Regions from separate parts of the Ruminococcus gauvreauii genome, predicted to be linked through region 3. Evidence: riboswitches for the same ligand, from Rfam matches in the RefSeq annotation. Region 3 holds a riboswitch; each other region holds the start of a gene.
The links. A riboswitch is a leader RNA that binds a small molecule or an ion and turns the genes downstream of it on or off. The one in region 3 is predicted to bind cobalamin.
Positions count from the first base shown of each region.

Region 1: linked by a shared signal. The riboswitch ahead of NQ502_RS04390 (BlaI/MecI/CopY family transcriptional regulator) and the one ahead of NQ502_RS00345 (class I SAM-dependent methyltransferase) in region 3 are both predicted to bind cobalamin.
Region 2: linked by a shared signal. The riboswitch ahead of NQ502_RS14260 (LysR family transcriptional regulator) and the one ahead of NQ502_RS00345 (class I SAM-dependent methyltransferase) in region 3 are both predicted to bind cobalamin.
Region 4: linked by a shared signal. The riboswitch ahead of NQ502_RS12145 (InlB B-repeat-containing protein) and the one ahead of NQ502_RS00345 (class I SAM-dependent methyltransferase) in region 3 are both predicted to bind cobalamin.

Region 1 covers NZ_CP102290.1:892,856-900,668, forward strand. Annotated here, with positions in the region: gene NQ502_RS04380 (efflux RND transporter permease subunit) at 1-3,399, opposite strand, end outside; gene NQ502_RS04385 (M56 family metallopeptidase) at 3,591-4,943, opposite strand; gene NQ502_RS04390 (BlaI/MecI/CopY family transcriptional regulator) at 4,954-5,310, opposite strand; cobalamin riboswitch at 5,778-5,973, opposite strand; gene NQ502_RS04395 (SGNH/GDSL hydrolase family protein) at 6,023-6,628, shown strand; gene NQ502_RS04400 (small, acid-soluble spore protein, alpha/beta type) at 6,633-6,821, opposite strand; gene NQ502_RS04405 (PspC domain-containing protein) at 7,041-7,223, opposite strand; gene NQ502_RS04410 (DUF4097 family beta strand repeat-containing protein) at 7,240-7,813, opposite strand, start outside.
Region 2 covers NZ_CP102290.1:2,997,940-3,005,752, forward strand. Annotated here, with positions in the region: gene NQ502_RS14240 (DUF134 domain-containing protein) at 102-485, shown strand; gene NQ502_RS14245 (NifB/NifX family molybdenum-iron cluster-binding protein) at 460-846, shown strand; gene NQ502_RS14250 (ArsR/SmtB family transcription factor) at 934-1,284, opposite strand; gene NQ502_RS14255 (heavy metal translocating P-type ATPase) at 1,403-4,009, opposite strand; cobalamin riboswitch at 4,215-4,397, shown strand; gene NQ502_RS14260 (LysR family transcriptional regulator) at 4,645-5,559, shown strand; gene nikB (nickel ABC transporter permease) at 5,599-6,537, shown strand; gene nikC (nickel transporter permease) at 6,539-7,363, shown strand; gene NQ502_RS14275 (ABC transporter substrate-binding protein) at 7,417-7,813, shown strand, end outside.
Region 3 covers NZ_CP102290.1:66,789-74,601, forward strand. Annotated here, with positions in the region: gene NQ502_RS00330 (ABC transporter permease) at 1-226, opposite strand, end outside; gene NQ502_RS00335 (ABC transporter ATP-binding protein) at 228-1,985, opposite strand; gene NQ502_RS00340 (ABC transporter ATP-binding protein) at 1,999-3,729, opposite strand; gene NQ502_RS00345 (class I SAM-dependent methyltransferase) at 3,739-4,488, opposite strand; cobalamin riboswitch at 4,595-4,771, opposite strand; gene NQ502_RS00350 (ABC transporter ATP-binding protein) at 4,914-6,053, opposite strand; gene NQ502_RS00355 (carbohydrate ABC transporter permease) at 6,073-6,912, opposite strand; gene NQ502_RS00360 (carbohydrate ABC transporter permease) at 6,909-7,813, opposite strand, start outside; gene NQ502_RS00365 (hypothetical protein) at 7,765-7,813, opposite strand, start outside.
Region 4 covers NZ_CP102290.1:2,516,058-2,523,870, forward strand. Annotated here, with positions in the region: gene NQ502_RS12140 (Ig-like domain-containing protein) at 1-4,915, shown strand, start outside; cobalamin riboswitch at 5,023-5,221, shown strand; gene NQ502_RS12145 (InlB B-repeat-containing protein) at 5,316-7,813, shown strand, end outside.

The sequences.
Region 1 (7,813 bases), 830 kb from region 3:
AGCCGCAGCAACCTTTGTCACGTTATATCCCTGTGCGATGGATGCCGATACACTGACATAGCGGCTCTGCGCATCTCTCGATATGGCAGTCATCCCTTTGGCATCTACAAAGTCCACAACCTTCGTGACCGCCACTTCCTGCTCTTCACCGTCTTTGTCCATATACGTCAGATTGAATTTTTTCACGTCACTTCTCGTATATGTCTTCGTGTTCTCGTCTGTGACATCCACATCGTAATCCTTGGTATCTGTCGTGATCGTGGTGGCGGCCTTTGACTCGGCCAGCTTCGCAGAGATCTGCTGGAAGACCTGAGCAACTGTCAGATTGTATTTTGACGCCTTCTCCTTATTTACTACGATTCTCTCCTCCTCGGCAGACTCTTCCAGTCCGTCGGAGACTTCCGCTGTCCCCGGAACCTGTTCCACCAGCCCGGCCACCTCGGCCGCCAGGGTCTGCAGCCTGTCCAGATCTTTTCCCTTGATCTCCACACTGATCCCGCTGCCCCCCAGAGCCGACATATCCATGCTGGATGCTGATACATCCACTTCACAGTTCAGGTCCTCTGTCCGCGACAGAATCTCATCGACAAGTTCGTCATTTGAGAGCTCCATATCTTCTCTCAGGGTCAGATACATGGTAGCAGTCTCCGTATCAGAGCCGCCGCCCATTCCCAGCAGAGCCATGCCGGAATCCGAACCTGCCATGGCTCCGATCGACTCCACATCAGGCAGGTCAGAAAGCCGCTCCATGATCTCATCGGACATATTTCCTGTCTCTTCCAGTGTTGCGCCTTCCGGCATCGTAATATTTATGCTTGCCTGTGTGCTCTCCATTTCGGGCATGTACACCAGCCCCCTGGAAACACACAGCCATCCGCTCACTCCGAGAAGTATCAATGTCCCCAGGAGTACAGCCGGTTTGAGACGCAGCACTTTTTTCATCACATTTCCATAAGCACTCAGCAGCCTGTCAAACATGGGCTGCCTTTGTTCTTTTACGTTCTTTAACATCCCCGCTGACATCATGGGTACAAGCGTCAGGGCTATGAAGAGACTGGCAAGAAGTGAATACGCGATCGTCAGCCCCATGTCCACAAACAGCTGTCTCGTGATCCCTTCCGTGAACACGATCGGCAGGAACACGCAGATTGTCGTAAGCGTGGACGCCATGATCGCGCCTGCCACCTGTCTCGCTCCCGCCACAGCCGCTTTCTTTCTGGAGTATCCGAGGCCTCTCAGCCGATATATATTCTCTATGACAACGATCGAGTTATCCACCAGCATCCCGACACCCAGCGCCAGTCCCGAAAGAGAGATAATATTCAGCGTGATGCCCGAGAAATACATCAGTACAACCGCTGTCAGCACACTGATCGGGATGGAGCATGCCACGATCGACGTTGGTCGCACGTCCCGCAGAAACAGATACAGCACAATGATCGCAAGAACGGCTCCATACATCAGGTTTTCCAGAACGGAGTTCACCACCATGTCTATGTAGATCCCCTGATCCATCAGCACGGTAAAATGAAGCCCGTCATCCGTCTTTTGTGCGCTGTCAAAATAATCCAGAATCCGATCCGAAACCTCACTGGTCGCGTATCCCGTCTGCTTCTGCATGGTCAGCAGAACACCCGGCTGTCCATTGACAGATGCATAGACTTCCGAGGAGTTGTCAACCGTTATCACGTCTGCCACATCGGACAGCCTGATCGGTTCAAGTCCATCCAGCCCCATATCAAAGAGCACCAGGTCTCTCATTTCCTCAGCATTCTGAAACTTGTCTCCCACACGGACCAGATATCTGGCATTGTCTTCCGACACATACCCCGCAGGCATGCTGAAGTTCTGCGCTGTAAGTATCTGCGATACCATATCTGCCGTGATCGTTTTTGTCACGTCTGCGCTCTTCAGAGCTTTGCTTTTCTGTTCGTCCAGTTCTTCCTGTCCGTCTTCCAGCTGCTCCTTTCCTGCCGTTATCTGGGTTTCCCCCTGCTCCAGCTGTGCCTCGCCCAGAATCAGCTGTGCCTGGGCAGACGACATTTCTATCGTTGCAGATATCTGCTGGCTGTTCAGTTCGGCCAGTGCTCCGTCCAGCGTCAACTTGCCTGTATTCAGCTGTTCCTGATAAGACTCAAGCGTAGTCTTTGTATTCAGGAGTTCCGCTTTCTGTGATTCCAGTTCCGCTCTGGCATCCGCCAGATTCTGACGCTGTGTTTCCAGTTCTGCGGCGCTGCTCTCAAGCAGAAGTATCTGTCCGTCCACAGCGTTCAATGCCTCCTGCGCCTGCGCCAGCTGTTTTTCCAGCTCTTCTTTCTGAGCAGCAAGCTGTGTCTTCAGATCACCGTCCGGGAGCATGCCCAGCTGCTCATCAATGGATGCAATGCCTCCCTGCAGCTGTTCGATCCCCTCCTGCAGCGCCGTTTTCTGTGACTGAAGCTGTTCCGTCATCTCATCCGCTGCTAAAGCTTCCGCCGCCTCATCGATTTTTGCCTGAGCCTGGTCAAAAAGCCCGCCTTCCTTCAGCGATTCCTCCAGCACCTGCAGAGTCGTGTTCACCATAGTAAGGCCGTTCTCGAGATCCGTCTCATTTTTCAGGAGTTCAGACTGCGCACTGTTCAGCTGGCTCTGCGCCTCCGGAAGCTGACCGAGGAGCTGTTCCTTACCCGCTTCCAGCTGAGATCGCCCGCTGTCGATCTCGGCCTTGGCATCTGACATCTTCTGTTCAGACTCCTCAAGTTCTGTCCTGGCGTCATCCAGCTTCTGCTGTGCCTCAGCAAATTCTCCGCTCACAGCATTCCTGACTCTGTCGTTTACTTCATCAATCTTTTCCTGCCGGATCAGCACCTGAATGCTCTCCTCGACAGTTCCCGAAGTGGAAACAGAAGCCACTCCCTCCAGACTCTCCAGGTCTGAGAGAATCTGCTGATTCGTCAGGTCTGAGATAGCCACGCTGTCCAGCCCGTCTTTTTCCACCGCTGCCACCATCACCGGCATCATCTCCGGATTCAGTTTCATGATGATGGGGCTTCCCACGGTGTCGTCCCAGTAGGAACCGATCTGGTCCAGATTTTCCCGCATCTCCAGACTGACAGAGTCCATGCTCGTGGACTGCGCAAACTGAAGGATCACCAGAGAAAGATTCTCCCTGGAAACCGACTGCATATTCTCAATATTGCTGACCGTCGCCATGGCCTCCTCGATCGGCTTTGTCACGGTCTCCTCCACCTCAGACGGGCTTGCCCCCGGATAGGTGGTCAGGACAATCGCGTATGGAAGATTAATGTTCGGAAGAAGATCCGTGGTCATTTTCGTAAATGATACAAACCCCAGGATCAGGATCAGAACCACGCCAACCACGACGGTATATGGCTTTTTCACACTGAACTTAGATAGCATACTGATACTCCCCTTATCTTTTTCCGACCGACCGGTCGGTTCTGAAGTAAGTATACGCATTATCACATCAAAATGTCAAGTGTGTATGCATATTCTGACGCTTTCCGGAAAGTTTCCCATTCCATAGCAGGCCCTGTCATAGCAAACGAGCTGCCCATGCATAAAATGCCGGGCAGCTCCTCTGCTGTCACCTACTGTACATTCTCCGCTTCCAGTATACTCTGTGTCTCCTGCAGATCATGTACGGTTTTTTCTTTATTCTCCTGAGTTATCGTCCCACTCCATGCTTTTCCATCGACATGAACTTCAGCCTCTTCCACTGCGGCTACATCACTGTCGTAACCGTCGGATGACTTTTCGCCGTCATCATCTGCAGTTATCGTCGCGTATTCCACCTGATCAGTGCTCGATCCCTCCTGATTCTCCGGTTCCGCCACGGCATCGACAGATTCACTCGTAGCTAAACTCTCCGTTTCTTCTGCCTTTATCGCTTCTGCCGCGGCTGCACCCGATACAGACTCAGTTCTCGGTCCCTCCTGCTCCTCCGCTTCCAGTACGGCATCGACAGATTCGCTCGAAACTGAACTCTCCATTTCTTCTGCCTTAATTGTCTCTGTCGCGGCTGCACTCGATGCAAACGCTGTTGTGATCCCCGCTGCCAGTGCCAATGCGGCTGCAACTGCGGTGACCGACGCTTTTTTATATTTCATAATAGATTCAATCCTTTCTTTGATCGCATATCTGCTGAAACTTTTCGCCAAACCCGCTCCTCCCCTGTTTTCCTGCATCTGGATCAGCGTCAGCGCATAAGACGCCCTGGTGCTTATCCCCGATTCTTTTAATACTCCCTCGTCACATGCCAGCTCGATATCCCTGTTGACCAGAACATACATGATCCATACCATTGGGTTAAACCAGTATATGCATACCGTGATCAGCATAACGATACTCTTCAGGATATCCAGCCTTCTGATATGCAGAAACTCATGGAGCAGGACATAGTTAAGCTGTGCCTCACCCGAACATTCAAGTGATGCCGGAAGCAGTATCACAGGTTTTGCCACGCCATATGTCAATGGCGTTGTTATTCTGTCACTCACTCTGACACTGATTTGCCGCCTTATTCTGTGCTGTGCCAGCCATCTGTCAATATTTTCGTTTCCGGCCGGCACAGAAGAAGCAAATCCCCGTCTGCTCTGTACATTCACGATCGTGAAACAGGCAGCCAGGATTACGCTCCCGGTTATCCATACAGCCATACACAAAAATGACGATCCGCTGCGCAGTGCCAGATCAGCTTTACCGCCGCCAATCGATCCGGATGACAGAAAAGAACCTGTCATTTCCTGTACAGGCGTTCGTTCAAACAGGCAGAATATGCTGATGGGCGACGAAAATGAGAATGGTACAAACAGACGAATCACCGGTATCAGCCACAGGAGCTGAAACAACTGCTTCGGCAGTTTGTCAAGCGCCGCTGTTCTCATCACGATTATGGCAGCAATGATACATGCCGCCGAAAGATTCATTTGCAGAATACTCATAATCTCATCCTCACTCCGTCTCTTTTACAATCCTTCTCAATTCTTCCACAAGGTGTTCAGGCAGGTCTTTTCGTTCCAGAAGCGTGTTGATCAACAGGCCAGATGACCCGTCGAACATCTTATCAATCAGTTGATCCACTTCCGCTTTTTGTGCTTTCTCCCTGCTGATCAGCGCATGACACATGAAGTCCGGCTCCGAGCGCTGCACTGCTCCCTTATTAATCAGTTTCTTTATAATCGTATATGTGGTGGTACGCGACCACCCAACTTGCCTGTTCAGTTTCTCCACAAGCTGTTTCGCTGTCATATCACCCTCTTTCCACAATAGTTCCATTACATTCAGTTCTGAATCAAAAAACTTCATCATATGATTTACTTCCTTTCGTCTACTGCAATAGACTGCTAGCATGCCTTTAGTCTACAGCAGTAGACCAGAGAAGTCAATCCTTTTTACAGGATTTATTTTTTCTTAATAAATCCAGGCAACTATTCAGGATTATTGACATCACAAAACGCTGTGTGGTTTTTATCCCACACAGCGTTTTGCATGTCATTAAAGTGGATGAGGCTGCTTCGGTGCAATCACGAGCGTTTATACAGTTAAGAGGAAATATTGAAATTATTTTAGTTGCGGAGGAAAAATAATTCAATTTAACTGTTTACTAACCTAAGCATTCACCCTGCCGTTTAATCTTTGCATAATCCGTATTATTAAGGTCCTTAGCCGTTTGTTTATTCTTGGCATTCCATAAAAAAATGCCTACTCCGTTAATGAAAGTAGACACGAAATTTGTCATACGACAAATTAGGATGTTAAACTTTGCACGGAAGTTTCAACCTTGTACACAATAAGCAGGTTTCCTGACTTATAGATCATCGCTCTATTTCCCCTTCTCATACTCTCGTACAATGGGATTATGAAATATTGCTCCCTAAATACAGTGACCGGATCGCTTGGGATTCGCACCCAATTCCCTCTTCATCAAAAAAACTTTTGTTTCCCCGATGCACTTACTGTGGTAATATGGAATTATACAAGTAAATCTTACCATACCTGAAGAAAGGCGTCAAGTATTTCCATGAAAAAAATTCTTTTTATCGGTGACAGCATCACCGACAGTCACCGGCTGTTTACAGAATCTCCCTTTGATCTGGGGGACGGCTATGTGTCAGTGGTCCGTGAAATGCTGCCAGCAGACAAATATAAAATCATAAACAGAGGCCACGACGGTTTTACGTCCGAGGACGTATGCAAATGTCTTGATCGGGACTGCCTTGCGCTTGCCCCTGATCTTGTCACCCTGCTCGTCGGGGTAAACGATATCCCGGTTGAATTGTATACGGACCGTCCGCGAATTCCCGCAGAATTCACACGGTACTGCCGGCGTATTCTGGAGAATATCACATCGTCCGGAATCCCTTCTCTCATTTTACTGGAGCCCTTTATCTTCTCATCACCAGCACAATACCTGTGCTGGCATCCCTTTATCCGTCAGGAAAGTGAAATTCTCCAGGAACTGGCTTCATGCTTCGGCGCTGTCTTTCTTCCTCTCCATGAACGGATGAATGCACAAAATGATGACCGCGGCAATTCCATCCTCACCACGGACGGCATTCATCTGTCAGAAGCGGGCAGCCGTCTGCTTGCCTCGTCATGGCTTGCATGTGCCGCCCCGCTTCTGTAACACATTACTCCTGATTCATCTCGCGCTTGCGTTTTGTGACAAGGCCGCCGATCCTTCCTGTCTCTTTCGCTGAAAGGGTCCTCCATCCATTTTCCAGTACACGGTCCAGCAGTCCAAGCTCCTCAGCGATCTCATATTTCAGCTGTTCTTCCGGAGATATTTGATGTAGGTCGATATCCTTATTTTTCTTCATAAAAAAGTCACACTCCTTTTCTCTTTGGAGTATGACCTTTTTTTTCTGTTTTATTCTTTATTTCGGGTAACAGTTCAGGACGGCGGGGAAATTGGTGCAGAAAGCTGCGTCAAGCTTGCTTGTAAGTCGCTTTTACGCACCAATTTCCACATTGGATGAACATCCGATGCTTCTTGACCGGCTTTTTCGGTCAAGAAGATACGCCGTCCTGAATAGTTACTATTTTGGAATAATAATTGCGGCTATAATGTATGCCAGAATTCCGGAACCTCCAAGGCATGAAAACAATACCCAGCCGAGTCTCACAAGTGTTGGATCAATGTTAAAATATTCCGCAATTCCGCCGCATACACCTGCAAGCATGTAATTTGTTGATGAACGATATAATCTCTTATTTTCCATTACGATTCCTCCTTATCTATTTTTCAAAATCAATCGTGATATCTCCCACGCTGCATTTCGCATCGATCGTTCTTTTCGCTGCTTCACTTCCGATCTCTATGTCGTCATTTACATGCCACTCCTGGTCCCCATAGGAAAGACGCCCCAGGCTGCATTCGCCCGAAAAATAATAATCAGCCATACTTTCCGTCATTGTGCATGCGATCCGCCCGGCTGAACAGTCAAAATCCGATTCGCTGCTCTCAAGCAGAGCAATACTGATGGATCCGGCCCCAACTTCGAAGTCCGCATCCTCCGCCCTAATAAGTCCGTCACACACGAATTCCCCGCCTCCTGCATCTACAGTCACTTCCTGTGCAGTCAGGCGATCTGTTTCCAGGCTCCCGCCCTTGATATTCAGTTCCGCACTTTTCAGATCCATGTTATCCGGAAGATAAATTCTCGCGACACCGCCCTTACTTCCCCAGCGGCCTTTGCTGCTGACCACAAGTGTATCTCCCTCCGTGCTCACATTGATCTTTGTCCTGGACTGATCGGCGTCAACTTGAATATCTTTATAATTGCCATGCTCGATCTCAAACTTTCCAGCC
Region 2 (7,813 bases), 1.2 Mb from region 3:
TCAAGTGTTTTTCGCAAAAAGATAGTTATTGACATATGCCGTTAATGGGGATATAATAAAGCCTGTAAGTGACATATGTCAACAACAGGAGGATAACATAAATGCCAAGGCCGTGTAAACGCCGCCGTATCTGCGAAATGCCGCAGAACAGAAGATTTTTGCCCTCGGATACTGCACAGGGAAATAGCGAGCCTGTGATTATGGCGCTGGACGAATATGAGACGATCAGACTGATTGATTTCGAAGGAATGAATCAGGAAGAGTGTGCACGCAGTATGGGAGTCGCCCGTACCACCGTGCAGGCGATCTATAACAGCGCACGCCGAAAACTGGCGGAGTGTCTGATTGAGGGGAAAGAGCTTTATGTGGACGGAGGAGATTACGTTCTGTGCGAAGGCGATAACAGAGGATGCGGCTGCGGGCACTGCAGAAGACAACAGAATATAAAAGGAGGAAAATATGATGAAAATAGCAGTCACGTATGAAGATGGAAAGGTTTTTCAGCATTTTGGACATTCGGAGAAATTTAAGGTGTATGAGACAGAGGACGGAAAGGTGGTTTCTTCTGAGGTGGCAGATACCAACGGAAGCGGACACGGGGCACTCGCTGATTTCCTTGCGGAAAAGGCAGTGAAAGTCCTTATCTGCGGGGGGATCGGACAAGGTGCGAGACAGGCGCTTGCACAGGCGGGAATCGAACTGTATCCCGGTGTCAGTGGCGACGCAGATCAGGCGGTTTTGGCATATTTGAATGGCAGTCTCTCCTATGACCCGGACACGGTATGCAGCCATCACGAACACCATGAACATGACGGTGAGTGTGCAGGGGGAAACTGCTGCCACTAGGCATATCTTTCCGGTCAGAACTTAAATCAATGAATACAGCACACAAGCCCTGGATATTCCGGGGCTTTTACTGGTTCAGGCAGTTTACTATTCTTCGACATGGTCAAGTCCCTGAGCCAGTATCGTTGCCACATGGTCATCAGCAAGGGAATAGTAAACCGTTTTTCCCTCCCTGCGAAATTTTACAAGTGACATCTGTTTTAGGATTCGAAGCTGGTGTGAGATCGCGCTCTGCGTCATTTCCAGAACCTCGGCGATGTCACAGACACATAATTCCTGTTCCGAGAGTTTATATAATATTCGGATTCTGGTGGGATCGCCAAATACTTTGAACAGATCTGCCAGCCGGTACAGGATGTCTTCTGCAGGCATTGGGGTGTTTTTCAGGTTACGGTGATGATGGGCTTCTGTGCAGACTTCTATCTTTTCTTTTGACATATGGTTTGCATCTCCTTTAAAAAACCGGGACTGCTGCAGAAGGCTGCGGCAGTCCGGGTTATCGTTGATTTATTTTCAGTTTAACTGATAAATGCAATTTGGTCAATGGCGTAAATGCCTATAAGCGTTTGTAAAGAATACGGATTGAGTTCAGGATACAGAGAAATGCTACTCCGGTATCCGCAAACACGGCCAGCCACATGGATGCGAATCCGCAGAGTCCCAGCACCATCACGATTCCCTTGATGACCAGAGCGAAGATAACGTTCTGCCAGGAGATTCTGCTGGTGGAACGGGCGATCCCTACAGACTGAGGAATGGCTTCCATGCTTGAGGTCATAAAGACAACATCTGCCGCTTCAATTGCTGCGTCCGCTCCGCTCCCCATGGCAGCGCCTACATTGGCACCGGCAAGCACCGGGGCATCATTGATGCCGTCACCGACGAACATGACGCTGCCGTATCTGCTGCGCAGATCATGTAAACGTGTAAGCTTATCCTGAGGCAGCAGCCTGGCATGAACCTCGTCGATGCCGGTCTGCTCTGCCACGGAATCTGCACTTTCCTGTGCATCGCCGGTCAGCATGATTGTGGTCAGCCCCAGTTTTTTCAAGGCGGTAATACTTGACCTGGCATCCTCTTTGATGGTATCGGAGATTGTCAGATGTCCCGAGAAAATACCGTCAATGGCGATCAGGACTTCTGTTCCGAATGACGATGGGCGGTAGCTGGCGATATCAACATGCTGTGCTTCCATAAGTTTGCGGTTGCCGCACAGTACTTCTCTGCCGTCAATGACTGCTTTGATACCATGGCCGGCAATTTCCTCAAGAGATGCCGGCTTGGAAAGTCTCAGATCCTTCACTCTTGCAGCTTCCACTATGCTCACGGCGATCGGGTGCGTAGAAGATTGTTCACAGCCTGCTGCCAGCGACAGAAGCTCATCCTGCGTGATATGGCCGCTGGGAACGGTTTCCTGTACAATGAAGTTACCCTCTGTAATCGTACCTGTCTTATCCATGACAACTGCGCGGACTCCTTTTAATGCCTCAAGTGAAATTCCTCCTTTGAACAGGATCCCTTTTTTGGAACCCGCGCCGATCCCGGAAAAGAATGCCAGAGGTACACTGAGAACAAGAGCGCATGGACAGCTCATGACCAGGAAGGTGAGCGCAGTGTAGATCCAGTGCTGCCAGTCACCTGTAATCAGGGAAGGCAGGACGGCAGTTACAAGGGCGAGGATAACGACAAACGGTGTGTAAATCCGGGCAAATCTTGTAATAAAACGGTCAATAACCGGTTTACTGGCTGCTGCATTCTCAACGGAATCCAGGATTCGTGTCACCATGGACTCTGATAATTCCTTTTCAACACGGATTTTCAGCTGACCGCTGGTATTGACACATCCCGACAGGATGGAATCACCGGTTTCTGCCTTGACAGGAACAGGCTCTCCTGTGATAGGCGAGGTATCCAGCTGACTGCTGCCTTCGATGATCACTCCGTCGAGCGGAATACGATCACCGGGACGAACGAGCAGCACGTCGCCGATTCTCGCTTCTTCGGACGGAATCACCAGTACATCGCCGCCTGAGATGAGATTAACGGTTTCGGGGCGCAGATCAACCGCATCCATAATCTGTGAGCGGCTTTTTGAAACTGCCTTTTCTTCGAAGAACTCACCGACGCGGTAGAACAGCATAACACCGACCGCTTCCGGATATTCGCGGATAACAAAGGCACCCAGCGTTGCGATACTCATCAGGAAGTTTTCATCAAATATCTGTCCTCTGGCAATATTCCTGATCGCTGTCCAGATGACTTTCCAGCCAAGGACCGCATAAGCGACAGTATAGATGGGGAGTGTGACGGCAGTTCCAAAGCCCATATGTTCCAGTATTTCACCGGCGATGAAAAGGACCGCCCCGATGATGATTTCTGTCAGGGCGCGGGTGCTTTCCGACATCCCCTTTTTTGCAGCAACGGCTTCATGGCTGCGCACAGAGGATTCTTTTTCGACAATTTCAATACCGTCCTCAATCGCGTTGCAGATCTTCTGAATCTCTGGAATCAGACGCTGCGGCGATTTTGCTGTGAGTTTCAGCTGCTTTGTGGCAAAGGTAATGGATGCACACTCCACATCGGTGAGCTGGTTGATCCGTTGCTCCATCTTTGCAGCGCAGTTGGCACATCCGAGATTCTGAAGGATATAAGTTTTAGTTTTGCTGCTGCCTGCAGAAATAGTATCCTTCGGCACGACGCGAACTTCTGATTCGATGGAGGAGCAGATACTCTGGATCTGTGGAATCAATGCGGCCTGGCCGTCGGCGGATATACGCAGCTGCTTTGTGGCAAACGTGATGCTGGCTGCAGACACACCGGGGAGTTCCTGTATTTTCTGCTCCATCTTAGCTGCACAATTGGCACAGCCGAGATTTTCTAAAATGTAAACGCTCTTTTCGTGGCCGTCATCCGGTAGTTCGGCAGTATTGCCGCTGTGAAAAGCGTGCTCATGATGTTCATGGCCGCAGCCGCAGGACTCATGCCCGTGGTCATGGTGCTCATGCCCGCAGCCGCAGGACTCATGCCCGTGGTCATGGTGCTCATGCCCGCAGCCGCAGGATTCATGGTCGTGCTCATGGTGGTCGTGGTGCTCATGATGTTCATGCCCGCAGCCACAGGTTTCTTTGTGCTGAGGTCCAAGCGATTCTTCCATGCGTTTCATAACTTATCCTCTCCGTTTCTATAATTAAATGATGAAACATATGAATAACTGTTCATATGTTGATTATAAGACCGATCCTGCGAAAAGTCAATATCATTTGTGAAAGTTTTAAAAAATTACTGCACCAGGGGTGATAACAAAATGGAATGGGAAAAACAAAAAAAAAGAGAGAAAAATACAAAAAAGTATGTTATAGTAATTTTGATTTAAAAAGAGTCATAAAAGTTCCTGTTTCAGGATTAATAGGGAAATTGGTGAGAATCCAATGCGATCCCGTCACTGTGAAAAAAGGGTCGACTTCATAACCACTGGATGAAAATATCATATCCGGGAAGGGAAGTAGACAATGCTTTTAAGCCAGGAGACCTGCTTTTATGTGAATGGCAATGCCTACGGTGTATAGGTGTGAGCGAAGCAAATGTAAATTGATTACATGCTTATGCGCACTTATTGTGCGCATTTTTTTATTGCAATGAAGCATTTTTTTTCTGCTTTTTAACCCCTCAGGGGGGATCGCGCTGCAAACACCGGGAGAAAGGCACCAAGAACCTTCCTCCCTTAATTATTTTTGTTTTTATTCTGAAGACGGCGTCAGTAAATTTAGCATTGACTATGGAGAATGAAAAGGGGGACATATGGATATCAAGCAGTTGCAGTATTTTGTGACAAGTGTTGATCTGGGGAGTTTTCATGCAGCAGCGGAGGTGCTGATCACGACACAGCCGAATGTCAGTAAGGTTATCAAGGCGCTGGAAGAAGAGATGGGCATGGTGCTGCTTGTCAGGAACAGAAGCGGGGTTACGCTGACGAGAGAGGGAGAGCAGGTCTACCGGTATGCACTGAGTACGCTGAAGAATTTTGAAATGCTGAATAGTCTAAAGGGAGAAAGAGAAGAGGGACTGACGGTGTGCTGTACACCCAGTAATAATCTGTCAACGCTTCTCGCAGAATTTTACGGGCTGAAAGCGTATAGAAAACCACATCTGGATCTCAGAGAAGGCGACTTTGAAGATATCGTGGTATGGGTGCACCGGAGGAGTGCGGAGCTGGGCTTTACTTACATATCCAGAAGAAATCAGCCGGTATTTGAAGAAAGGCTGAGAACGAAAGGTCTGGAATTCCATGAACTGGCGAAAACATCACTTTTTTTGTTCTGCAGCGAAAAGAATCCGCTGTTCGACAGGCGGTGCGTTTCAGAAAAGGACCTGGAGGCTGTAAAGCTGATTCAGAGAAGAGAGGACATTCACTCTCTGTCGAAGCATTTAGGTGTTTTGAATGGGGAGGGGTTAAACAGATCCGGCAGACAGGAGATCGCCTGTACAAACAGCGATCATTTTTTGATACAGCTGTTGAAACATACAGATTACTGCTCGGTTGACAGCAGTTTTCTAAAAGATAAGTATAAGGAATATCAAATCAAGGCGATTCCTGTCAGAGGAAGCGAAAACAGTGTCTCATTCGGATATATCAAACGAATCAAGGATTCTCTGTCGGAGATGGCGCATGAATTTATCAGATATCTGGAAGAACAGATCGGAAAGGAGAGGTGATATGATAACAAAACAGAAGCTGCAGGAGGATGAAGGATTGTGAATAAGAAACAACTGGGAAGAAGATTGATACAGATTTTAGTTGTGCTGTTTGGCATCAGTTTTTTTACTTTTGGGCTGACGTATCTTTCTCCGGGGGACCCCGCGGAAATCATGCTGACTGAGTGCGGGAACGTGCCGACTCCGGAGCTTCTCGAACAGACACGGGCGGAACTTGGCCTGGACAAACCGTTTCTCATTCAATATGGAACCTGGCTGAAGGGTGTTCTGACCGGGGATATGGGTACTTCTTATTCTATGAAAGTACCTGTCGTGGAAAAACTGACTTCTTGTTTCTGGCCGACCCTGAAACTGGCATTGTTCTCACTGATCATCATGCTGGCTGTGTCCATTCCACTGGGGATTCTGTCGGCTGTATACCAGAACCGATGGCCGGATTACCTGGTGCGGGGGCTGACCTTTATGGGAGTCTCAATCCCAAGCTTCTGGGTCGGTTTGATTCTGCTCAGTATTTTCGGTGTTACGCTCAGATGGGTTACCGTATCGGGGGGAAGTACGGATTTTAAATCACTGATTCTTCCTGCGGTAACGCTGGCATTTTCCATGTCGGCAAAGTATACCCGGCAGGTACGCATTGCAGTGTTGGAAGAACTACGGCAGGACTATGTGACGGGAGCAAGGATGCGGGGCATCAGAGAGAGTACGATTCTCTGGAAGCATGTGCTCCCGAATTCCATGCTGCCGCTGGTCACACTTCTGGGAATTTCTCTGGGGAGTCTGCTCGGTGGTACTGCAGTTGTTGAAATCATTTATAACTGGCCGGGACTGGGAAGCATGGCGGTCAAAGCGATCTCCTGCCGGGATTATCCGCTGGTACAGGGATATGTGCTGTGGATTGCGCTGCTGTATATGGGAATTAATCTGCTGGTGGATCTCTCCTATAACCGGCTGGATCCCAGGCTGAAGGAGGAAAGATAACGTGAAGATACTGAAGTTTCTAAAGTCTCATAAACAGTTTACGATGTTTTCTGTCCTGGCATTGATCATTGTAGGTGTGGCGTTACTGGCACCGCTGATCTCTCCGCATGACCCGTATGATGCGGTGATGTCGGATTCTTTAAAGGCACCGGACGGCACGTATACGTGCGGGACAGATAAACTTGGCAGAGATGTACTATCCAGGGTGATCTATGGCACCAGGTCATCCCTGACGATGACGCTGATCCTGGTGGCGGTGATCCTGGTCGTCGGTACGGCTCTCGGTGTGATCGCCGGTTACTTTGGCGGTGCGGTCGATGCTGTCATCATGCGGCTGGCTGATATGATGATTTCTTTTCCGGGACTTGTACTGGCGATCGCGATAGCAGGTCTTCTGGGGCCCAATATGGTCAATGCCGTGATCGCGATAGCCGCTGTGAGCTGGACAAAGTATGCGAGACTGGCGAGGAGTATGGTTCTGAAGATTAAGAACAATCTGTATATGGAGGCGGCTGTCGTAACCGGAACCAGCACAAAAAACATAATTCTGAAACATGTGCTCCCCAATATGATCACGACGATGGTTGTGACTGCTGCAACAGATATCGGCACGATGATGCTGGAGCTGGCAGCGCTGTCTTTTCTGGGCTTTGGGGCCCAGGCTCCGACTCCGGAGTGGGGGCTGATGCTGAATGAGGGCAGAACTTACATAAGCAAAGCGCCATGGCTTATGATCTATCCCGGTATTGCAATTGTTATCGTGGTGGTCGTTTTTAATATGCTGGGTGACAGCATCCGGGATATCCTGGATCCGAAACAGGAATAGGGAAAAAATTAGAATGAGAACAACGTTATGCGAGGAAAGAGAGGAAGAAATCAATGTATAAATGGATGAAAAAAACAATGGGTCTGGCACTTGCGTCGCTAATCGGCATATCACTGCTCGCAGGATGCCAGAAGTCAGAGAGTGCGGCAAAAGGTTCTGCGGCATCCGGGCAGGAGGCATCCGGGCAGACGGCTTCCGGCGGGGAGGTCACTATCGGTGTGACGAGTTTCGCTGATACACTGGAGCCCACGGAACAGTATTTCAGCTGGGTGGTGACGCGTTATGGTGTGGGAGAAACGCTTGCTAAATTTGATGAGAACGGCGAGATTGTACCGTGCCTGGCAAAAGAGTGGTCGGTGAGTGAGGACCAGCTCACCTGGACATTTAAGATCAGGGAAGGTGTAAAGTTCTCAAATGGCAATGACATGACACCTGAGGCTGTGAAGGCCT
Region 3 (7,813 bases):
GCACATTTCCCAGCCACCTAACATATTGTCTGCAGATTGGCTGGTCCAGACCATTTTCATGGCGTACCTGTTCAATCTCAGTCTGGGTGGGGTGACCATAGATCTGTTCTGCCAGGACCCTTGCCGCATCACCTGATGACAGTGTACTCAATCCAAACACCAATATGGACATCACCAGTACAATCGGCAACAGTATCAACAATCTTTTCACCACATATTTCAGCACATTATTCACCACCCTTACCGCTGCGGCTGATCTGAGCTGAAATCAGCTCCCTGAATAACCCCTGCACTTGGGCCAGCTCCTTATAGGTACCCGTCTGAACCACGTGACCGCTTTTTAGAACTACAATTTTATCTGCCGACCGGATCGTGGAAAGACGATGGGCTACAATAATAGTGGTCTTTCTGGAGCTTGATATTCTGATGGACTCCTGAATCTCTTTCTCATTTTCTGTATCCAAATTGGACACTGCCTCATCCAGGATCAGTATGGGCGAACTTTTTAACAAAGCCCTTGCTATGGCAATCCTTTGCCGCTGGCCGCCTGACAGCTTCAATCCGCTCTCACCGGCTATCGTATCGTATCCTTTGGGCAGCTCCATGATGAACTCATGGGCAAGTGCCATCCTGGCAGCCTGCTCTACCTCATCATCCGTAGCCTCCGGTTTCCCGAGCCGGATGTTTTCACGAATTGTATCCCGAAACAGATACACATCCTGAAGCACAACGGATGTCAGCTCCCTTAAATTCTTAAGAGTCATATCCCGCAGATCACAGCCTCCGATTTTTATGGAACCTTCTTCTACATCCCAGTAACGAAGAAGCAGATTCATACACGTACTTTTTCCCGCTCCGGAAGCTCCCACAAGGGCAACCGTCTCACCCGGGTTGACGGTAAAACTGACATGTTCCACCGCATTTTCAAGATCTTCCTGATAGCGAAACGACACGCGATCGTATGTCACAATTGGTGACAGCCCGTCAGTATCTACTTCTTTGCCGCAGTCCTTCACTTGGGGTTCAGCTTCCAATACACGGTAGACACGATCCGCTGCTGCGAAGATCAGCCCAAAGTTTCTCGCCGTATTACACACTTCCACAACGGGTCCCAGAACCATACCGGAAAGTATTACCACCACCGGATACCAGGCAAAACCAATCTTTCCATTCAGCACCAGTCCTGCCGCTACAGCCGTTATGCACAGCATGGAGACTCCCAGGACTCCCTGAAGCAGGGCACCCTCTGTTCCCAGACGTTTGCCGTAGACAAGCTGACTTGCATAAAATCGGCTCATATAGGCTTCATTTTTCTTCTGATAAGCTTTCAGGTAATTCAAAGAAAGAATCTCCTTCATACCCTGAACACCTTCCATGGTAACCGCATTGGCATCTCCCAGCTGTTCTCTTACCTGTCTCCCCTGGGTATCCGCCTTCTTTTTCATCCAGACCGGAATCCAAACAAGGATGATCAAAAAGAAGATCAGCAGCAGCGGCAGTACTGGATAAAGAAAGCCCAGGCAGACCATCAGCACCAGCGGCGCAATCACCGCCACCAGAATGCTTCCGAATGAATGGGCAAAAAACCACTCCAGCAATTCCACATCACTCATCAACGTGGAGGCGAGCTGTCCAGAACGCATATTCAGTAAAATCGCAGGCGAGACCCGTTCAATAGCATTAAACAATCTGATCCTGAAATCTGCCAGAACCTTAAAAGCCACATCATGGGCCAGCCACATCTCTATAAAATAGAAGAAAACCCTTGCCGCGACGATAGCAGCGAGCAGGGCCGCCATCGCCGGCATACGTTCCAGCAGCTTTCCTTCAATCGCAAGCCCTGTCAGGTACGCACAGACTGCCGACACTGCAACGATAGATAGCTGGTGTCCCACACCGCTTGCGACAGCTCCCGCAATTCTGGCTCTGTATGGTTTCAACCTTTTGGAAAGTCGTAATACATTTTGAATTCTTGTTTTTTCCATTTGTTGTTCCTTTTTACTTTTCTGCATATTTCTGTGCCTTTATGAGTCCCTGATAGGTACTGTTATGTTCCAGTAACTCCTGGTGAGTTCCCCATCCTGCCAGTTTTCCATGATCCAGCACATAGATCCTGTCTGCATGCTCAATGGTAGAAAGCCTGTGAGCAATTACAATGGTCGTCTTATGTTTCATACACCGATTCAGGGCTTCCTGTATCAATGACTCATGAATCATATCAACACTGGACGTAGCCTCATCCAAAATCAGGATTGGTGCGTCTTTGAGAATTGCCCGGGCTATGGAAACCCGCTGACGTTCTCCGCCGGAAAGCGTAGCGCCTCTCTCTCCCACAATCGTGTCATATCCGTCAGGAAGTTCCATGATGAATTCGTGGGCATTCGCCGTTTTTGCCGCTTTTATCATCGCCTCATCGGAGGCTTCTGGATTTGCCATCTTGATATTTTCTCTGATCGTTCCATAAAACAGATAGGATTCCTGGAACACCACCGCAATTTTGCTGCGCAGAAACTCGATGGAAAAATCCCGAAGATCCATTCCGTCCAGAATAATACTGCCGGAGGAAACATCATAAAAACGAAGCAGAAGGTTCACAATTGTAGACTTTCCGGAACCCGATTTTCCCACAATGGCTGTAATCTTTCCTGAGTCAAACTGCAAATCAATATTCTCCAGTACATCTGCGGAACTCTTATCGTAATGAAAGAATACCTGATTCATGGAAATCTCCGGGAGCTTCCCGGTGAGCTGATTCGGACCTTTTCCATCCTTCAATGCGACCGGTTCATCCAGCACCGCAAACAGCTCTTCTGCAACGGAGAGTCCCAGATAACTGCTGTGCCAGTATGTATTCATATCATTCAGGGGCTTCATACATTCACCTGCCAGGAACAGAATGATCAGGAGACTTCCATAGGATAGCTTTCCCTGAGCCATGTGATACGCTGCAATGGCGATGCTGGCTGCCGTTCCGATGGCCGTACACGTAACGATCACTGCTGAGTCAGACAGGGAAATTCCCAGATTTTTCATGGATTCTCCTGCAAATCCCCAGGCACGCTCCGCCAGCTTCTTTCCTTCCCGTTTGCTGACTCCCATGGATTTCAGCGTATTCATACCCTGCATGCTGTCGATATACTGAGCATTCAGATCTGCATAATCCTGCCAGTATTCAATCATAACTTTAGATACTGCCGGCATGAATAAATGGGGAACTACGATGGCTAAAATCGCCATAATCAAAACAAGAAGCCCTACTGCCCAGTCCAGTGTCCACAGATAAACCGTAGAAAACAGCGTTGTCACAAATACCACAACCGTCTGCGGCAGGTACTGGACCAGAAACGCCTCAAAAGACTCGACCCCGTCTGTGATCAGTGACTGCAGGTTTCCCGTCCGTTTGTCGTTTCTATAGGACGGTCCCAGCTGCATCAGTTTTACCAGCATCGTATTCCTGATGACCGCCTTTACCTTGGCCGCCATCTTTTTCGCGTATCCTTCCTGATATCGTACCAGAAATGACCGGAACAATAATGCCAGCAGGCATATTGCCAGATATCCCAGCACAGCCGACAGCTGCTTTTTATCAAATACAGCTGTGACGCCCTTTGCAAGGCAAAATGCCTGTATAAAACTGCACGCAACCATGGATAGTCCCAATATGACCTTGACTGCAACATCTCCCGGTATCTTTTTTAGAAATTCAATCAGTCTTATGTATTTTCCCATAATCGTCCGTTATTTTTCTGCGCCCACCATAAAGGCCGGTGTCAGTTTATTGAGTTCCTTTCCTTTTTCATCCCAGACTTTATCGATGATATTCGGCTCCGCAAATACTCTTGCAAATCCCAGTGACATCAGATATTCCAGATCCCACAACGGGCGAACCTTATCACTCATGAAGAGCTGACGGCTCAGTTCATCTCCTTTCTGTGGATTTGCATGAGCATGTACGTTCCGTCCGTATTTTTCATTAATTCTGGCTTCATTGTCCCGGTATCGTTTTCCAAGTTCCTCGTCGTACAGATAAAGATACCAGCACGCATCAAATACCAGCAGCCTGCCTCCCGGCTTCAGCACCCGTTTCCACTCCCTGTACGCTTTCTGAGGATCCCCCAGGGTCCATGTTATATTTCTGCTGATCACCATATCAAAGGTATTATCCGGAAACTGCAGGTCCTGACAGTCCATCGTCTGCAGTACTGCGTGCTGTCCCCGGGCTTTTACGTTTTCCTCTGCACAGGAAATCATATTTTCGGTAATATCGATTCCCGTCACCTCATGTCCCTCTTCCCCCAGAATGACCGGAAAAAATCCCGGACCGCATCCCGCATCCAGAATTTTCAGAGAGCCGCTGCGTGGTACATAATCCCGAATCAGTGCCTTCCACGCCTCGCACTGCGGTCCGTCCAGTTCCTCCTGAATTCCACGGCTGTAGACCTTCGCCTCACCCTCCCAATAATCTTTGATCTCGCTGTTCAGTTCCATGTTGTCCTCCTTTTCATCTGGTTGTCTGTGCTTTAAATAAAAAAAAACGGCCCACTACGGCCGTAAACACACAAATAACATATGCTCCTTATACACCGTAAGAATCATAACTACTTCTGTGCAAGCAGTTCTCCTGACTTAAGATCATCACATTCTCCCACCTTCCCGGGTAAATACCCAGTGGCACTTTGAAAGAATGCTCCCTAACACAGTGACGGGATCGTACCGGATTCTGACCGGTTTCTCTATTAATCCTTTCGGAACTTGCACAGTTTAACTATAAAATTGTATTAAATTTGCTCTTTTATGAGAATATCACCTTTTTTATCTGAAGTCTACAATTTTTTTCGCTTAAATTCATTCCATTTTGTTATATCAATTACAGCATTGCATAACACCCGTACGCGTTTTCATCACCCGGATTCTTATGTTGTACTGCGGTGCTTCGTATCCGTCTGCACTCTCGTCAATCGCTCTCCCTCTGCATTAAATACATGTATCTTCTCCTGCTTCAGACGAACATATATCTCATGTCCAATTTGACCGGGGAAATCAGCATTCGTCATTACCGTAAGATTCGGTATGCCGGACGCAGTAAGAAAAACAGCCACCTCACGCCCTGTATTCTCCAACAGGTCGATTTCCATCCGGATGGCGCCAGGTTCTTTCTTTGAAGCAAGCTCAATGTGTTCCGGACGGATACCAGCCTTAAGCGGTTCTTGTAATTGCTCCCCAGGCAAACCACTTATGTCTATAGGAATACGGGCTTCACCCAGAGTCAGAAAATGCTGTGCATGATATGACACAATCCTGGTATCCCATATATTCATATTGGGAGAGCCTATAAATCCGGCAACGAAAAGGTTAGCCGGATTTTGATAAATCTCCTGCGGCGTCCCAAACTGCTGTAAAACGCCGCAATTCATTACAGCAATACGTGTCCCCATTGTCATAGCTTCGATCTGGTCATGTGTAACATATATTGTTGTTACACCCAATTCCCGCTGAAGCGTTATAATCTCCCGGCGCATCTCTGTGCGGAGTTTTGCATCCAGATTTGCCAGCGGTTCATCCATCAAAAAAAGCTTAGGCCTTCTCACCAATGACCGCGCAAGAGCCACACGCTGACGCTGTCCCCCTGAGAGTGCACCGGGCTTCCGTTCCAACAGAGTGTCCAGTTCCAGCTTTTTTGCCACCTCAGCTACCCGTGCCGCTGCCTCCTGCTTTTTGGTATGGTGCATTTTGAGGGGGAACGCAATATTATTCTTTACCTTCATATTCGGATAGAGGGCATAATTCTGAAATACCATTGCAATGTCACGGTTCTTAGGCGGTACTTTATTAACTACCCTGCCATCCATCATGATCTCGCCGCTGCTGATGCCCTCAAGTCCCGCAATCATACGAAGCAGTGTAGTCTTTCCACAGCCGGAAGGCCCCACGAAAACAATAAATTCACCCTGTTCTATTTCCATATCCATATTGATAACGGCGTGTACATTGCCTGGATACCACTTATTTACTTTGTGTATTTGCAGGCCGCCTGCCCGAACTTCATTTTCCATAAACAGCTCCTTTTATATTTTAGTCCTTCATTCCAGAAGATATAATGCCTTGTTCAAGATATTTCTGCCCGAACATAAATATCAGAAGCGGCGGCATAAGTGTAATCAGTGATGCGATCAGCGATACTCCCGCATTGTCCGCGGTGATATTCGCCATATACAGAGACAACGGCCAAAGTGTCTGATCCTTTAAGAATGCCTGAGGTGCCTCCATTGCGTTCCAGTACTCCAGAAATCCCAACACAACTGCGGAGAGGATACCCGGTGCGCCGAGAGGTATACCCAATCTCAAAAATGTCTGGATAGGAGAAGCACCATCCACAGCTGCTGCCTCAGTAACCGCCCCCGGTATCGTCATAAAGAATCGGGTCATGATGAATACCGGAAGGGTTGATGCGGCGCCTGGCAGAATAATGGCCCATGCGGTATCAATAAGGCCTAACTTATTCAAAACCAGATAACTGGAAACCATAGTCACTTGAAAAGGCATCAGCATAAGGACAATATATAAGGTGTAAAACACTTTTTTTCCGCGAAAGTCAAAACGTGCAAATGCCCATGCCGCAGGAGCGCCCAAAACAATATGGCCCAATATAATGGGAAAGACCTGTTTACAGGAATTCCAGAATACATTAAAAAATTGAGGTGTATCAAACAACAGCTCCGCATAAGCCTGGAAGGTCGGGTAGCGTGCAAAAATCGGCCATGCAGCGAAGCCATCACCACTTTCTAAAACCGGGGCAAGGTTCCCGGACAACTCCCCGGGTCCCATAAGTGTACCGGATGAAAGCATCCACAGCGGTACCCATACAAAAGCTGCGATCATAAAAAGAATGAGACAGATAAAAATTTTTTTCAAGAGCCGTCACCTCCACTCATGATCTTCTGCAGCAGCATAATCAAAGTAAATACGATAAGTGCCATCATCACGGCCCCGGCGCACATTTTATCCACGTCCAAGCTGCTGTACCAGTTATTAAACAAATGCTGAAGCATATAAATGCTATTATCGGGATAGCTGCCTGCAATGAGATAAGCTTCCCTGAATACCTTGAACGAATTGAGCAGGGACAGCACCGTGACTGTGAACAACGTCGGCAGCAGATTGGGCATCGTGATCTTTATAAGCCGTTTTATGCTGCCCGCACCGTCTATCTGTGCGGCCTCATACAGTGCCGGATTGATAGCACTGATCCCTGATAGCCATAGCACCATGTCATACCCAAAGTTTTTCCATATATACGCAAACGTTAAAACTGCAAATGCAGCTTTACTGCCAATCCAGTCAATCGAAGTTACATCCAGTAAAGACAGGATTCCATTGATTAATCCGTTTCTATGGAAAATCACCCTCCACAGCAGAACAATTGAGGCCACAGGTATTGCCATTGGCATTAAAAACGTTGTTTTGAAAATCCCATGCTTTTCCTGAAATGTAGTAAGCATCAATGCAACAACTAACGATATGATAAGCAATAGTGGTATGCAAACGAATATAAACTTTGCAGTATTGGCCGCTGCCAATTGGAATGCACTGTTACCCAGCACAGATATGTAGTTTTGGACTCCAACAAACTGATTGCTTACAGCGGAGAAAAAAGAACGCCGCAGTGCGTCCACAAGCGGAATGAGTACCATTACACTCACGGCAAACAAACTCGGTGTCAAAAACAGCCACGGTACGATACGTTCTTTTAACGGTGCCTTGTATTCATGTTCGTTTTGTTGTTTTTTCCTGTATAAGTATTTGGGCTTCCTCG
Region 4 (7,813 bases), 1.7 Mb from region 3:
CAGCGGATTCGTAGGTGATATCCGGACCGATATTGCTTACGATGCGGCGACAGACCGCGTATATTTTGCATCCAAAGGCGGGTATCTGTATTCGGCAAAAGTGTCGGAATCCGGTACGATTGATGAAAGTTCAGTGACTTCTTTTGCACTGGGAGGCATGAGTACCAGTACACCGCTGATCTATAACGGAAGGGTCTATATTGGTGTCAGTGGAGCGAGCAACTTCAGCCCTGACGGACATAGTATCAAAGTACTGGACCTCGCGGCCGACGGTACAGCAGCGGAAGCGTATACCATACCGCTGACTGCTTATCCGCAGAGTTCTGCACTGCTGACAACAGCGTACGAGAGTGACGGCTATGTGTATGCATATTTTACCGTCAATTCCAAAAACGGTGAGATCTATGTCGTAAAGGACAAACCAGGACTTACGGAAGCAGATCCGGGAAGCGGTGTCCTGTATACGCCTGAAGATGGCATGAAAAACTATTGCATCACCAGTGCGATCTGCGACAGCGAGGGAACAATCTACTATAAAAATGATTCCGGCTACATGATGGCACTGGAAAAAGCCGTCATGCCTACCATTGAGACGACGCTTGAGGACGGTATGGTTCAGCGCGGCAGCAAAAAGACGTTTGATGTCATTGCCCGGGATGGTGACGGAAATAAGATCGATGCTACGGTTAAATTTGACGGCAAGAACGTTGATTTTAACTGGAATGACGATGTAAAGACGAGTTATACGCTGAATTTTTCGGGGAAAGAAAACGGTGACCACACGGTAGAGATCACAGTGGCGGACGGCGCCGGAAGGACAGCGAAAAAGACATACACCATCAATTACCAGAAGGCTGAAAAGGGTGAGCTGATCGGCTATGCGACGATGGGAATCGAAGCCACGACGATCAACAGCGGATATATCATCGAGCCGGTAAAGATACCGGTGTATGAAGGCGACAATGCAGCACAGGCTCTGACCCGCCTGATCCTGGCAAATGGTTACGATTACAGCAATACAGGGACGGTGGACAGCGGTTTTTACCTGTCCTCAATTATCGGGGCAAATGCCAGAAATCCGAAATCAGCCACAAAAGATCTGATTTTAGATGCGTCTTTGAATGAGGACCTGAAAGACCTGGGTATTTCCTGGACAGAAGGGACAGAAGGCCAGCTGGGCGAGTTTGACTATGCACAGGGATCAGGCTGGATGTATTGTCTGAACAATGTGTTCCCAAATGTCGGATTTGCTGACAGCTATTTGTCGGACGGGGATGTGGTGCGCGTGCAGTTTACGGTTGCATATGGCTCTGATATCGGCGGCGGATACTCAACCGGCGGCGGGGACAGTGGAAAAGCGCGTGCCAATAAAGATGACCTGGCGGAACAGATTGCGGCTGTCAACAGCGCGCAGAACAGGGAGACTCTGCTTGGCGACGGTGCGATTAAGAGTGCGTATGATGACGCAAACGCGGTAATGCTGAATCTTCCGGCATCTCAGGAAGAGGTGAATGCGGCGTATGAGGCGCTTAAAAATGCAGTGTCAGGGGAAGCGCCGACCTCCATGGAAATGGATGAAAAGGAAATCACACTGGCTAATATGAGCAGTAAAAAATTGAACGTGACATATACGCCGGAGGATATAAAAGTACCGATCATGCTTACCTGGACGTCTTCAGACAGCAGTGTGGCAAAAGTAGCAGCGGATGGAACGGTAACTGCCGCGGGCGTTGGAAAAGCGACCATCACGGCAGAAGGCGCCGGCATGAAGGCGATCTGTGAGGTGACGGTCCCGGAAGTGACAATGACGGGGATTGCCTTCAGTGAAAGTAATGTTACCATCGCCAGAGCAGAGGAGAGAACACTTTCCGTATTGTATACTCCTGAGAATACAACGGATCCGCGCGATGAGAACTGGAGTTCTTCAGATCCGGCGATTGTTGCAGTACAGAGTGACGGAAGCATACTCGGTATCAGCGCGGGGACAGCGACAATTACCGTTACTGTTGGAGAATTTACAGCGAGCTGTGAAGTGACAGTTGCAGAAGTTCCGATTACTGGCATTGACCCTGGACAGAGCACAGACCTGAAGGTTCAGGTTGGAAAGACACTGGGATTGTCATATTCAGTTCTTCCTGAGAATACAACAGAGGATAAGACGGCAACGGCAATTTCTACCAATCCGAACATTGTACAGGTTACAAATAATAAGACCATCAAAGGCGTTTCAGAAGGTGAAGCCGATGTGATCGTGCGGATTGGAAAGGAGAGTATCTCCTATCATGTTTCGGTGGAAAAGATTAATGCTACGGATTTCAGTTTCAGCAATCCGCCGAAGACATTAAACATCAACAAAAGTGTAACTGCTTCTCTCAGTTTCCAGCCTGTAAATGCGCCGGATAACCGGGATGAGGTGCAGTGGAGCACCAGTGACCCGGCAGTGGTCAGCCTGGAAGGAACACAGGGATACCGGATGAAGATCACAGGAAATAGCGCCGGAACAGCGACGATAACAGCAGCGCTTGGCGATATCAGCCGTTCCTTTGATGTGACGGTCCTGGATATTCCGATTACCGGTATCACGCTGACAGAAGAAACCGTGGATGCTTATGTAGGAAAGTATAATTCCTCAGTGAGAGTGATCGTGTCTCCGTCCAATACTACGGCATCAACCTCTGTGAAATGGACAAGCAGTGATACCGGGATCCTGGAAGTGACGGGCTCTTCAATGTATGGGAGCTTTACTGCAAAGAAGGCGGGCACGGTAAATCTGACAGCAGAAGTGGGTGAATTCTCAGCTACCTGCGTTGTCAATGTCCACGAGGTGCCTGCTGTAGAGAGTATTGCACTTAATAAGGACAAACTGCAGCTGGGAATTGGAAAATCATCATCGCTGTCGGTGCAGGCAGCTCCGTCCACGTCGGATTATGACTCAAAACGACTGAAATGGAGCTCATCGGATGAAACGGTTGCAACCGTCAGCAGCTATGGCAGTGTAAAAGCAGTCGGCGAAGGGACGGCAACAATCACAGCAACGTATGACGAGCGTCTGACGGCGGTGTGTGAAGTGACGGCGGCAGTGATTCCGGTGGAGAGTGTATACTTCAAGGAGGAGAGCACAACAATACAGGGACTTGAAAAATCAGGCTGGCTGAGCTTCAGTACTTCTCCGGCTGATCATACGGATGTGCTGACGGTGAGCGCCGAGTCAAGTGACAGCAGCATCGTGACCGTAGAGTCGGCAAGCACATCAAGCGTAACCGTTAAGTCCAGGGGGGCAGGGTCAGCAGTCATCACGCTGACTGTCAAAACGAAGGACGGAAGCAGCCATACGGCTTCCACAGAAGTAATCGTAGATGAGAACTTTATCGAAGCAGTGGCGTTCCCGCAGGCGGTCTATGAGATTGCAAAAGGGGCGAACAAAAACTTTTTGTATGAGATTATAAAATGGCCGGCATCAGGAGATACGGGATCGATTACCTGGAACTCGAGCAATCAGGATGTGGCGACCGTCTCGAGCAGCGGAAGTGTAAAAGCTGTAGGCTTTGGTGAAACAACAATTACAGCAGAGCTGAAGAACAAAAACGTGTATTCCTGTAAAGTTGAGGTGCCAAACCCGGTTACGGACGTGACCATCAGTGCATCGAGAATCGGTATGCTGAAAGGAAGCAGCATCTCTCTGGATACTATTGATTTTACGCCTGCGGACGGCAATATGAGCAAGTTCAGCTGGGCGTCAAGCAATACGGACGTGCTGACAGTCAAAAATGGTATCGTAAAGGCAGTTGGAGTTGGAAGCGCAAGCATCTATGGAACAGCAGGAAACGCCTTTGCGACCTGTGAAATTACTGTGACGCTCTCCGGGGATGAGGTGGCAGGAATTGAGGTCATAGGACTGATCGATCAGATCGGAGAGGTGACGCTTGACAGTGAGGATGTAATTAAAACAGCCCGTACAGCCTACAACAAACTGACCAGAATGCAGAAAGCATATGTAGAGAATGATCAGAAGCTGTTTGATGCAGAGGATAAGTTGTATGAACTGCAGGAAGTGATGAGAAGTCCGGTAACATTAAGTTCTGTAAAGTCAGTAAATTATAATACGGTGAATGTTACCTGGAAATCCGTAAACGGTGCAGAAGGGTATCAGGTATACCGAAAGACAGCAGGAGGAAGTTACAAAGAGATCGCAGCTGTGAGCGGACGCGAAACAACGGCATACAGAGACACCGGACTGACTACGGGAACGGTTTATACTTACACTGTGCGTGCCGTGTATACGCTTGGAGGTGAGAAACAGCTTGGAGATTATGTGAAATCAGGAATCACAGGCAAAGCGATGCCGGAGAAAACAGTGATTTCCAAAGTTCAGTCCTGGGGGTCTCAGACATTGAAACTTACCTGGGAAAAGGTGAGCGGAGCCAGCGGATATCAGATCTATCACAGGACCTCCAAAAGCGGCCCGTGGAAATACGTCACACAGATTGCAAATGGAAATACAACGTCCTATATGCATTACAATCTGATATGCGGAAATACGTATGACTATGTGGTACGTGCATATCGTACGGTGAAAAACACGAAATACATTGGTGCGAACAGCGATATACTGAGCGGAAAACCAGTACCGGCACAGGTGAAAAATGTAACGGTCAGAAAAGCTTCCTCTACCAGCCTGAAGATCAGCTGGAGCAAGGTGAACGGAGCCAGCGGATATCAGATCTACCGCAGGAATCCGGAAACAGGGAAATATCAGTTCGTCACACAACTCGGCAATGGAAATACAGCAGCTTATACGGAAAAAGGCCTGAAGAAGGGGATTACCTATACGTATGTGGTGCGCGCATACCGTACCGTGAACGGCAATAAGATTTTGGGCGCTAACTCAACTGAAACAAAAGGAAGTATCAACTAATGAATGCGGCGGGGGATTCCAATTTGGAATACCCCGCCGTTTTGGGAAAATAGTGCAGGTTTTGCAGTTTACTTGAAAAAAAGGATGTGCTATACTGTAAGCAATTTCATAAGATCAGTATTTATGGTCGGATTTCGGCAGGGAGGAAAGCAGAAATCCGTTAAAAGAGAATCCGGTGTGAATCCGGAACAGTCACCACTACTGTAACGCGGACGAAGGAGTGATATACCACTGGGCCAGGAGCCTGGGAAGGCATTCCCAAGGATGAAGCGAAGTCAGGAGAACTGCCATAGATCGAATCAAGTAATATTTTCGGGTGAAGAAAATATGCTTTTTTTGTTGCCAAAAATCAGTAAAACATGTATATGGACAGTGACTTACGGCAGGGAGGAGACGAATTATGGATAGGAAAAAACAAAATAATCTGAGAAGAAGGGGAAGCGTGCGGCATTGTATACACAGGCTGACTGCGGTCATGCTGGTCCTGATCTTGTCGATGTCAGCATGCCTGATGGAAGCAGGTGCGGTTTCATGGAATGCAAGTGCAGATGCGGATGACAATTTCCAGCAGCTGAGATTCTGGGAAGATGAAAAGCCCGGTCTGCGCTTTTATATCAATGCTGCCGCGCGATATGAACTTGAGACAGTGGAAAAGCCGGCCTATGGCACAAATGCCGGCGAATGGACAGTGATGAGTCTGCTGCGCGGGATGTATACGGGAATGGATTATCTGAACTTTATACCGGATGATTATTTCCAAAACTATTATCAGCGTATGACTGAAACAGTACAGAGTAAGAACGGCGAACTTCATGCATATAAGATTACAGAGTGGTGCAGGGTGATACTTGCACTGAGCGCACTCGGCAAGTCACCGGCAGATGTGGGAGGCTATGACTTCCTGGATAAGCTGTCAAAATCATATAATGACACGTACTGGCAGGGGCTCAACGGTCCGATATTCAGCCTGATCGCCCTGAATACCGGCGGGTATCAGCTGTACGAGACACCTTCTGATTATCAGGAAGGCGATATCAACACCGAAGGCCGTATGCTGGATTATATCGTGCGCCATGAGATCCTGAATTCGGACAAGACGATCGGAGGCTGGGCACTGAATGACGCCAATGCGGCTGAGAACGGCGCTGATGCCGACATCACAGGAATGGCGCTGCAGGCAATGGCACCCTATTATCTGGATGAACTGAAATACAAAGAGTCCGGCGCAGCGACACCGTATTCGGAGTTTATCAAAGCGGTGGAACGCGGTATCTATACGCTGCACCAGATGCAGCTGGCTAATGGGGGCTTTAAGGGCTGGGGAAGCGACATCAATACCGAGTCGACGACTCAGGTGATCGTAGCCCTGACGGAGCTTGGCATCGATCCGCTATCTGAAAGCGTTGTGCTCTCCAATATAGGAAAAGAATGTGGGTTTGTCACAAAAGGCGCCGTATGGGACGGCACACGCTGCAATAATATGATCGACGCAATTCTGATGCACTGGGAGAAAAACAGCGGTTCCAGCGAAGCGGTGGGAGGATTCAAACACGTCACGGCGGGAGATGACGGAGGAGGCGGAAGCGGTGATCTGGTCAATCCAATGGCGACGGATCAGGCGCTTTACGCCCTGATTTCCTACGACCGTTTTCTGAACGGAGAGAATAAACTGTATGATATGACCGATATGACGGACGGCAGTTATACGCAGATGACAGCGAAAACATACAATATCACTTACGATGGCAATGGCTCTGCAGCGACAGGTACGGAACCTTACGCTCCGTATGAGGAAGTCCTGCTGCCGGTTGTGCAGTCCACGGGGGATGAGGCGTTTGTGGCATGGAACACGAAGGCGGACGGAACGGGAACGACGTACCGGCCGGGGGAAACGCTTTCCATGCCGGAACAGGATGTGACCCTGTATGCCATGTTCGGTCAGATTGATTTTTCACTGGAACTGGAATTAAACGGCGGAGTATTGTCGGAAGGTGTAACGGTGCCGGACATGTTCACACCGATGGATGCCGAGATCGTTCTGCCGACAGCAGATGAGATCACGAAAGAGGGCTGCATTTTCAACGGCTGGTATCTGAGTGCTTCCGCCGCTGATAAATTGTCCGGGACAACCGTGACATCGGTTCCGAAAGGGACGTATGGAGATCAGAAATATTACGCGGGCTGGAGGGTGTCATTTGACAAAATCAATCCGTTTGGAGTACTGATCTCAAGTCTGGGAAAGGAAATCAGAATTTCTGACCGCTCTGTCATCCGCCAGGCGCGTGCGATCTATGACAGTATGAGTGTGACGGAACAAAAGAATCTTACCTGCCGCGCGTATTATGAGAAGCTGGTATCTGCTGAAGAGGCGCTGAAACAATTAGAAGCAAGTATGGACCAGGCGGAAGTGGTGATCAGTCTGATCACGGACATCGGCATGCCGGTGACTTTAGACCGTGAACCTTATATAAGGGAGGCGCGTGAATCGTATGATGCCCTGCAGGAGGAAGATAAGGCTTATGTGACGAACTATGCCGACCTGATCGCAGCGGAAGAGAGCCTGGTTATCTTACAGGAAAACCAGGAAGCGGCCGATGCGGCAGCGGCTCTGATCCGGGGAATCGGCGAGGTGACGCTGGAATCAGAAACGGTAATCGCTGAAGCTCGTGCAGCCTTTGAACTGCTGACCGGGGAACAGCAGCAGCTGATAAAAGAAAGTACTATTGCGCTGCTTGAATCGGCGGAGCTGACGCTGGAACAGCTGAGAGAACAGGCGGAAAGAATACAGAATGTACGTGATCTGATTGCGTTAATACCGGAGACACTCAGTATAGAGGATGACAGTTTCCAGATCGTATCGGATGCTCAGGCTGCGTATATTGCATTGTCCGGGGAGGA